Regions from separate parts of the Nocardioides pakistanensis genome, predicted to be linked through region 3. Evidence: predicted binding sites of a transcription regulator. Region 3 holds the regulator's gene; each other region holds the start of a gene.

Evidence for each region. The regulator HrcA, encoded in region 3, represses chaperone genes, less so after heat shock. The targets are predictions, from matches to a motif close to TTGGCACTCGNNNNNNNCGAGTGCCAA.
Region 1: the regulator HrcA is predicted to act here: its motif matches at 1,149-1,175, upstream of ACYVIH_RS22620 (FmdB family zinc ribbon protein).
Region 2: the regulator HrcA is predicted to act here: its motif matches at 1,102-1,128, upstream of groL (chaperonin GroEL).

What each region holds. Positions count from the first base shown of each region.
Region 1 is NZ_BAAGUV010000081.1:12,805-16,052, reverse strand. It holds gene ACYVIH_RS22625 (penicillin acylase family protein) at 1-1,075, opposite strand, end outside; gene ACYVIH_RS22620 (FmdB family zinc ribbon protein) at 1,201-1,470, shown strand; gene ACYVIH_RS22615 (SAF domain-containing protein) at 1,549-2,202, shown strand; gene mscL (large conductance mechanosensitive channel protein MscL) at 2,260-2,643, shown strand; gene ACYVIH_RS22605 (hypothetical protein) at 2,683-2,874, opposite strand; gene ACYVIH_RS22600 (NAD-dependent epimerase/dehydratase family protein) at 2,871-3,248, opposite strand, start outside.
Region 2 is NZ_BAAGUV010000025.1:120,688-123,935, forward strand. It holds gene ACYVIH_RS11870 (PPOX class F420-dependent oxidoreductase) at 1-46, shown strand, start outside; gene ACYVIH_RS11875 (ATP-grasp domain-containing protein) at 43-915, shown strand; gene groL (chaperonin GroEL) at 1,289-2,914, shown strand; gene ACYVIH_RS11885 (DUF6281 family protein) at 3,124-3,248, opposite strand, start outside.
Region 3 is NZ_BAAGUV010000034.1:199,364-202,611, reverse strand. It holds gene ACYVIH_RS14480 (MBL fold metallo-hydrolase) at 1-791, opposite strand, end outside; gene hrcA (heat-inducible transcriptional repressor HrcA) at 923-1,945, shown strand; gene dnaJ (molecular chaperone DnaJ) at 1,960-3,153, shown strand; gene ACYVIH_RS14465 (16S rRNA (uracil(1498)-N(3))-methyltransferase) at 3,150-3,248, shown strand, end outside.

The DNA of each region.
Region 1 (3,248 bases), on a different contig from region 3:
AGACGTCGAAGGGGCAGGCCTCGGTCACCTCGTTGCAGTGCAGTCCCATCTGGTGCCAGATGCCCGGCACCGAGATCCCCAGGTGCGGGTCGTTGGCGAGGATCGGCTCGCCGGTGCTGCTGTGCTCGCCGTCGACCACCCAGCTGTTGCTGCCCACGCCCTGGCCGCTGCCGACCAGCTGCGGCATCGACTCCAGGCCCCTCCCGAGCCGCTCGAGCGCCCTGACCATCTCGTCCGGCAGCCCGGGCCGGGTCGGCAGCCGGGTGTCCCGGGAGGTCGCGTCCTGCTCGAAAACCCGGTCCACCACGGCACCCTGCTGCACGATCGGCTCGTGGCGGTCGTAGGGGTAGGTCGGGTAGAGGTACTCGATCTCCTCGGCGGTGTGGTTGACCGACATGATCGCGCGGTCGATCTCCTCGGTCATGTTGCCGCGCAGGTCCCACGCCATCGCCTTGAGCCAGGCGACCGAGTCGACCGGCGTCCACTCCTCGGGCACGTAGTCGAGGCCGTTCAGCGCGAGCACGGAGTACTCAAGCGCCATCTCGCCGGGTGAGTGGGAGTCGAGGTAGGCGTTGACCCCGGCGCTGTAGGCCTCGAGGTAGTCCAGCGTCTCGGGGCTCAGCAGCGACATCTCCTGCTCGGCGATCCGTCGCCAGCCCATGGTGCGGATGTACATGTCGGTCTCGAGCGCGTCCTCGCCGAGCATCTCGGCGAGGCGGCCGGCGGTGACGTGGCGCCGGAAGTCCATCTCGAAGAACCGGTCCTGCGCGTGGACGAAACCCTGGGCGTAGAACAGGTCCTCGGCGGTGTCGGCGTAGACGTGCGGGATCCCCTGCTCGTCGCGGAGCACCTCCACCTCGGCGGCGAGACCGGGCAGCTCGAGCTCCCCGTCGACGGTCGGGAACGGCCGCCGTACGACGGCGACCGTGGCGACCAGGCCGGCGACGAGCAGCAGCACGACCCCCGCCGCGACGTAGGTCGTCACCCGCCCCCAGCGCGGCCATGAGCGGAACCCGGTCGCCGGCCTCGGCGTGGTCTCGGGCTGCTGAGCTGGGAGATCAGGGCTGGCGGACACGGCGGCCATTGTGCCGCACCACCGATCGCGGACCGGACCGGGAAGTTGGCGAAACGTCTCGACGTTGCGATAATTGGCAGTCGCACCGTGCGAGTGCTAACGACGAGAACTTCCGGAGGACGAGCGTGCCGACCTACCAGTACGCCTGCACTGACTGCGACCACGCCTTCGAGCAGGTCCAGAGCTTCACCGAGGACTCGCTGACCACGTGCCCGCAGTGCGAGGGCCGGTTGCGCAAGGTGTTCAACGCCGTGGGCGTGGTCTTCAAGGGTTCGGGCTTCTACCGCACCGACAACCGGTCGGACTCCAAGTCCTCCTCGGCCACCACGACGAGCTCGACGTCGACGAAGACCGAGACCTCCACCAAGACGACGGCCGAGGCCGGCGCGGCCTGAGCCTGCCCGATCCCGCCCCGGGCGCGCCTGTGGATGAGGCGACGCACCGGGGCGCGATCTTGCCTAGCCTCGGCTGGCATGGACCGCACCCGACGTCGTGACCGGCGTGACCCCTCCCCGATCCCGTGGACCCGTCGCGCGCGGCGGGCTGTGCTCGCACGACGGCGCCCCCTCGCCGCGCTGACCGCCGGGCTCGGCGTCCTCACGGCGATGCAGGCGCTGGCGCCGCCGGCCGCCCCGACGGCGACCGTGCTCACCGCCGCCCACGACCTGCCGGCCGGTGCTCGGCTGGGACGCGCAGATCTCGTGCGGTCCGCCGTCCCGCCGTCGAGCGTGCCGGTCGGTGCCCTGTCGGCCGAAGGTGCGGCCCTCGGGCGCACCACGACCGGTCCGGTCCGCGCCGGCGAGACCCTCACCGACGTCCGGCTGCTGAGCGGCTCCCTGCTCGAGGGCTACCCCGGCCGGGTGGCCGCGCCGGTGCGGATCGCCGACCCGGGTGCGGTGACCCTCCTGCGCATCGGTGACCGGGTCGACGTGATCGCGGCGGACCCCCAGGGCCGCGCGCCGGCGACGCTCGTCGCCGAGGCTGCACCGGTCGTGGCGCTGCCGCGGTCGGAGGAGAGCACGCTCGCCTCCGGGGGTCTGGTCGTGCTCGCCGTGAGCGAGGAGACCGCGCGCTCGCTGGCCGCAGCGGCGGTGGCGGGCTACCTCTCGCTGGTGATCACGCACTAGCGTTCAGGTGCCAGCCCGAAACCATCGCCGTCCGGCGACGCACGGAGGAGAGCGCCCATGCTCAAAGGCTTCAAAGAGTTCATCATGCGCGGCAACCTCGTCGAGCTCGCCGTGGCCTTCATCATGGCCACCGCGTTCGCGGCCGTGGTCACCGAGACGGTGAACCTGCTGATGTCCCTGATCGCCAAGGTCACCGGGGGCAAGCAGCCCGACTTCAGCGAGTGGAAGCCCGCCGGGCTCCCGGTCGGCACCTGGGTCACCGCGGTGATCTCGTTCCTGATCCTGGCCGCGGTCGTCTACTTCTTCATCGTCACGCCCTACAACAAGCTGCAGGCCCGGCGCGCGCGCGGTGAGGAGCCGACGCCGCCTTCGGAGGAGGTCACGCTGCTGACCGAGATCCGCGACCTGCTGCGCAACCAGAGCGGCAGCACCGGCGCCTGAGCCACAGGCTCGACCCGGGTCCGGACTCCGGGCCCGGGTTCAGCCGTGGTGCGGCGGGACCTGGCGACGAAGCCAGTCGTCGTCGCCCGCGCCGCCGCGAGGCGAGCCGCTCTCGCCCCACGCCTCGGCGCACTCGTCCCGGGGACGGTCGGGCAGGGCGTCGCCGAACGCGGCGGCCAGCCTGCGCTTCCGCTCGACCTCCTGCTCCCGCTGCTTGCGGTCTCCGCTCACCGGCCCACCTTCGTCGCGACCCCTGCGTCCAGCCAGGACGCGTCGAAGTGCGTCCTTCGAGGAGTCCAACCGGTCTGGGCGCGGAAGTGTTCCGAGCTGACCCGCAGCGACCTGGTGGCCGGCTCGGCGCGCCGGCCGGTGAGCCGCTGACCCACGGGGCCGATGAAGCCGACCGACTCCCGGCCCACGGCGGTTGCATAGCCGCGCACGAGGTCGCGGCGCCGCACCGGCTCCGCACCGACGTTGTAGACCCCACCCGGCGCGGTGAGGGCGGCGAGCACCGCCGAGCCGATGTCGTCGGTGTGCAGCGGGTGCACCCAGCCCTCCGGTGAACCGAGACCGACCGAGTGGCCGCGCCGGGCCACGCGCAGCCA
Region 2 (3,248 bases), on a different contig from region 3:
GTGGGGTCCGATCGCCAGCGGCGGCTTCCCGGCGGACCGCGCATGAGCGACGTCCTCCTGGTCACCTGCTCGGCACTGCCGGACGGCGAGGCCGGCGGCGCGCTGCTGGTGGAGGAGCTCGCCGCCCGCGGCGTCGCCGCCCGGTGGGTGGCTTGGGACGACCCCGGCGTCGACTGGTCGGCAGCCCGGCTGGCCGCGGTGCGCTCGGCATGGGACTACTACGGCCGGCGCGAGGAGTTCCTGGCGTGGGCACGGTCGGTCGAGCAGCTGACCGCGCTGGTCAACGACGCCCGGGTGCTGGAGTGGAACACCGACAAGCTCTACCTGCTGGACCTGATCGACGCCGGGCTGCCCGTCGTACCCACGATCGGGGCGGAGGACGAGAGCGAGCTGCCCCCGGCCGTCGCGGCGTTCGACGCGGCGGTGGTCAAGCCACGGGTCGGTGCCGGTGGCCGCGGGGTGGTGGTCTTCGACCTGGAGCCCGGGGGGCCGGAGGGGCTGGACGAGTCCCAGCTCCAGATCGGCCCATGGGTCGTGCAGCCGCTCGTGGAGTCGGTGCGCACCGAGGGGGAGACCTCGGTGTTCGTGCTCGGTGGCCGGGTCAGCGCCCAGGCCCGCAAGGTGCCGGCGGCGGGCGGGGAGATCCGGGTGCACGAGCAGTACGGCGGTCGCACCGAGGCCGTCGCGGTGACCGCCGAGGCCGCCGACCTGGCGCTGCGCACGGTCGCGGTGGCCGAGAAGCTCCTCGACGCCCGGCTGCCCTACGCGCGCGTCGACCTGATGCGCCTGGCGGACGGGACGCTGGCGGTCAGCGAGCTCGAGGCCAGCGAGCCGGGGCTCTACCTCGACGTCGTGCCGCAGAACGCGCCCGCCTTCGCCGACGCGGTCGTCGCGCTGCTCGCCGAGCGGGCCTAGACAGACGAGAGGCCGGAGCGCGGTGTCCTTGCGGACTCCGGCGCTCCGGCCAAAACCCCGTCGCACCCACGAGGTGGATTCAGGCTAGGACCGCGTCCGGGGCCGGTCAATGGTGCGCGGGCGGTCGACCGGGGATCGGCGTGCTGCGGTCTAGACACCGGCGCGGGTTGGCCCCGGCCCACCCGCCTTGCACTCGCCCTGGTCGAGTGCTAAACATTGGTTAGCACTCTCCAGGTGAGAGTGACAGTTCAAGGGCCGGGAAGATGAGGTCCCGAGCGCCGGCGGGAAGGGACTGCCGGGTCTGCAGGGATCGTCCGTCGCGGGCATCGATCCGGTCCACTTTCAACTCTACGCGTGAGGAACCGCAGGAGTTATGTCGAAGCTTATTGCGTTCAACGAGGAGGCCCGGCGCGGCCTCGAGCGTGGCATGAACACGCTCGCCGACGCCGTCAAGGTCACCCTCGGCCCCAAGGGCCGCAACGTCGTGCTGGAGAAGAAGTGGGGCGCCCCCACGATCACCAACGACGGTGTGTCCATCGCCAAGGAGATCGAGCTCGAGGAGCCGTACGAGAAGATCGGCGCCGAGCTCGTCAAGGAGGTCGCCAAGAAGACCGACGACGTCGCGGGTGACGGCACCACCACCGCCACCGTCCTGGCCCAGGCCATGGTGCGCGAGGGTCTGCGCAACGTCGCCGCCGGCGCGAACCCGATGGGCCTCAAGCGGGGCATCGAGAAGGCCGTCGACGCCATCTCCGAGCAGCTGCTCGGGATGGCCAAGGACGTCGAGACCAAGGAGCAGATCGCTTCGACCGCCTCGATCTCCGCTGCTGACACCCAGGTCGGCGAGATCATCGCCGAGGCCATGGACAAGGTCGGCAAGGAAGGCGTCATCACCGTCGAGGAGAGCAACACCTTCGGGCTCGACCTCGAGCTCACCGAGGGTATGCGCTTCGACAAGGGCTACATCTCGGCGTACTTCGTCACCGACGCCGAGCGCATGGAGACCGTGCTCGAGGATCCCTACATCCTGATCGCGAACCAGAAGGTCTCCAACGTCAAGGACATGCTGCCGCTGCTCGAGAAGGTCATGCAGTCCGGCAAGCCGCTGCTGATCCTGGCCGAGGACGTCGACGGCGAGGCCCTGTCCACGCTGGTCGTCAACAAGATCCGCGGCACCTTCAAGTCCGTCGCCGTCAAGGCCCCGGGCTTCGGTGACCGCCGCAAGGCCATGCTGCAGGACATCGCGATCCTCACCGGTGGCCAGGTCATCTCCGAGGAGGTCGGCCTCAAGCTCGAGACCACCGGGATCGAGCTGCTCGGCCAGGCCCGCAAGGTCGTCGTGACCAAGGACGAGACCACCATCGTCGAGGGCGCCGGCGACGCCGACCAGATCGCCGGCCGGGTCAACCAGATCCGCGCCGAGATCGAGAAGAGCGACTCCGACTACGACCGCGAGAAGCTGCAGGAGCGCCTGGCCAAGCTGGCCGGCGGTGTCGCGGTGATCAAGGTCGGCGCGGCCACCGAGGTCGAGCTCAAGGAGCGCAAGCACCGCATCGAGGACGCCGTCCGCAACGCGAAGGCGGCCGTCGAGGAGGGCATCGTCGCCGGCGGTGGCGTGGCGCTCGTCCAGGCCAGCGACAAGGCGTTCGAGAAGCTCGAGCTCGAGGGCGACGAGGCGACCGGTGCCGCGATCGTGAAGCACGCCGCCTCCGCGCCGCTGAAGCAGATCGCGATCAACGCCGGCCTCGAGGGCGGCGTCGTGGCGGAGAAGGTGCGCGGTCTCGAGCCCGGCTTCGGTCTCAACGCCGCCACCGGCGAGTACGTCGACATGATCGCCGAGGGCATCCTCGACCCGGCCAAGGTGACCCGCTCGGCGCTGCAGAACGCCGCGTCGATCGCCGCGCTGTTCCTCACCACCGAGGCCGTCGTGGCCGACAAGCCCGAGAAGGCTCCGGCCATGCCGGGTGCCGACGGTGGTATGGGCGGCATGGACTTCTGAGTCCGGCACCACCAGCACCACTGCGAAGGGCCCCGGGATCTCCCGGGGCCCTTCCGCGTCTCCGGCCGGCGTGAGGCCCGGGCACTCGACTGTCACAACGGTTCACCTGACCGGTTGTGACAGCCGTTCTGCACCATGGCACGTCACAACCGTTCAGCTGAAGGATTGTGGCGTGGAACCTCGGAACAGTACGAGGTCCAGGCGGTCTCTCAGTCCAGGCCCAGCGCGGCGGCGACGTCCGCCGGTAGGGGCGCGGCGTCGGCGAGCCCCGGGGCGTGGCTCCGGGCGACGTAGACCCACAGCCCGTCGGGGCCCTCGGAAAGCACGGCATAAC
Region 3 (3,248 bases):
CACTCCGCGGAGGAGCCCATCTCGGCCGGCTTCATGCCGCGACCCGACAGGTCCCGGATCATCTCGGCCACCACGCCGATGCTGGCGCGCTGGTGCATCACGAACTCCTTGCCGACCGGCAGCCCGTGCCCGGGGACCACCACGGTGCCCGAGCCGAGCATCCCGATCAGCAGGTCGAGGGTGACCGGCCAGTCGAGCGGGAAGCAGTCGTCGCCGAAGCCGGCGCGCTCGGCGGACTCCTCGACCAGGTCGCCGGCGTAGACGACGTCCGCGTCGCCGACGTGCACCACCACGTCGCCGGCGGTGTGGCCACGACCGGGGTGGAAGACCTCGACGATCCGGTCGCCGAGGTCGATCACCTTCGCCGAGGAGAACGTCCGGTCCGGCACGAGCACCTCGGTGCCCGTGACGTCGGTGTGCCGGCCGGCCGCCTCGAGGAGCTCCTGTGCGTGGTCGCGGAGGACGGCGGCGGTCTCCTCGTGCGCGACGACGGGCGGACCGTCGTACGCCTCCACGAGAGTGGCGTTGCCGAGCACGTGGTCCCAGTGCGCGTGGGTGTTGACCACGGCGACCACGTCGCCGGCGCCTAGAGCGCGGACCTGGTCGAGGACACCGCGCGCGGTGCCGGCGGAGGAGTGGCTGTCGATCACGACCAGGCCGTTGCGGCCGCCGACGAGCCCGACGTTGACGTCGGCGAGGCGGTGCCGCGCCACCCAGCACCGGTCGGCGACCTCGACGAAGCCGGCGTCCTGGGCGATCTCGAAGCCGGGGTGCGACTCGGGTGCGGTCATGGACGAAACCCTACGTCCGCCGATTCTGCCGCTCGCACCGCGGGCTAGTAGCATTGGCACTCGGAGCATGTGAGTGCCAGACCGCCTCGGGCGAGGCGTCGGCGCCGGTCTGTCGGGCAAGGAGGCGAGAGATGGTCGAGGACCGCAGGCTCGCCGTCCTCCGCGCGATCGTCGAGGACTACGTGTCCACCCAGGAGCCGGTCGGCTCCAAGGCACTGGTCGAGCGGCACCAGCTGGGGGTCTCCCCGGCGACGGTGCGCAACGACATGGCCGCGCTCGAGGACGAGGGCTTCATCATGCAGCCGCACACGAGCGCCGGCCGGATCCCGACGGACAAGGGCTACCGCCTCTTCGTGGACCGGCTCAGCCAGGTCAAGCCCCTGTCGGCGGCCGAGAAGCGTGCGATCACCACGCTGCTCGAGGGCGCGGTCGACCTCGACGACGTCGTCCAACGCAGCGTCCGGCTGCTCGCCCAGCTGACCCGCCAGGTCGCGATCGTGCAGTACCCCACGCTGTCGCGCTCCACGGTCCGCCACGTCGAGCTGGTCACGCTGACCGGCACCCGCCTGCTGCTGGTGCTGATCCTGAGCACCGGCCGTGTCGAGCAGCGCGTGGTCGAGCTGCCCGAACCGCTCGACGAGGAGACCGTGGGCCGGGTGCGCACGGCGCTGAACCGTGCCGCCTCGGGGGAGAAGCTGGCCGATGCCGCGGAGCGCGTGGGCGCGGTGCCCGGGGAGTTCGAGGCCGGCGACCGCCCGCCGGTGTCGGTCGTCGCCGCCGCGCTCGTCGAGGCGATGTCCGACCACCGCTCCGACGAGCGGGTCGTGGTGGGCGGCACGGCCAACCTCGCCCGGTTCGGGGACGGTTTCGACGCCTCGATCAAGCCGATGCTCGAGGCGCTCGAGGAGCACGTCGTGCTGCTCAAGCTGCTCGGGGAGGCCACCTCGCCGTCGACGCTGACGGTGCGGATCGGCCACGAGGTGCCCTACCAGGAGCTGACGTCGGCCTCGGTCGTGGCCACCGGCTACGGACCCGGCGAGGAGGCTCTCGCGACGCTGGGCATCGTGGGCCCGACCCGCATGGACTACCCCGGCACGATGGCCACCGTGCGAGCCGTGGCCCGCTACGTGTCGAAGATTCTCGACGAAGGATGAGCTGAGTAACCACTGTGAGCCAGGACCTCTACGAGACCCTCGGTGTCTCCCGCGACGCCGATGCAGACGCGATCAAGAAGGCCTACCGCCGGCTGGCGCGTCAGCTGCACCCTGACGTGAACCCCGACCCGGAGACCCAGGAGCGGTTCAAGGACGTCACCCGGGCCTACGAGGTGCTCTCCGACCCCGAGAAGCGGCGGATGTACGACCTCGGTGGTGACCCGTTCGGTGGCGCCGGTGCCGGCGGCTTCGGCCAGGGTGCGGGCTTCTCGTTCACCGACATCATGGACGCCTTCTTCGGTGGTGCCGGTGGTGGCGCCGCCGGGGCCGGCCGCGGTCCGCGTCCCAGGGTCCGCCGCGGGCAGGACGCCCTGATCCGGCTGGAGGTCGACCTCGCCGAGGCCGCGTTCGGCAGCACCCACGAGCTCAAGGTCGACACGGCCGTGCTGTGCACGGTCTGCTCCGGCTCGGGCGCCGCCCCCGGCTCGGAGCCGGTCACCTGCCAGACCTGCCACGGCCGGGGCGAGGTGCACCAGGTGCAGCGGTCCTTCCTCGGCGAGATCCGCACCATGCGCCCGTGCGCGGCTTGCCGCGGCTACGGCACGATCATCCCCGAGCCCTGCCGGGAGTGCTCCGGCGACGGCCGGGTCCGCTCGCGGCGCACCCTCAACGTGAAGATCCCCGCCGGCGTCGACACCGGCACCCGGGTCCAGCTGTCCGGGCAGGGCGAGGTGGGTCCCGGTGGCGGGCCGGCCGGCGACCTGTACGTCGAGATCCAGGTCGCCGAGCACAAGGTCTTCACCCGCCACGGCAACGACCTGCTCTGCACGGTCACCGTCCCGATGACCGCCGCCGCGCTCGGCACCACGCTGGAGCTGCCGACGCTCGAGGCCGACCTCGCCGACCTCGCCGACTCCGGCAGCGACAGCGAGCTCGAGACCAGCCTGGAGATCGACATCCGCCCCGGCACGCAGTCCGGCTCGGAGATCGTGCTCAACGGGCGCGGCGTGCCGAACCTGCGCGGCGTCGGGCGCGGCGACCTGGTCGCGCGTGTGGTCGTGGAGACCCCGACCCGGCTCGACGAGCGCCAGGAAGAGCTGCTGCGTGAGCTCGCGGCGATCCGTGGCGAGGAGTCGCCCGACGGCCAGGTGCAGGCCACGCACCGGTCGGTGTTCGACAAGCTGCGGAGCGCGTTCAACCCCCGATGAGCCTGCCGGTCTTCCACCGCCCCGAGCTGGCCGGCCTCGCGGTCGGGGACCCCGTGGAGCTGGGCGGCGACGAGGCGCGGCACGCGGTGGTGGTG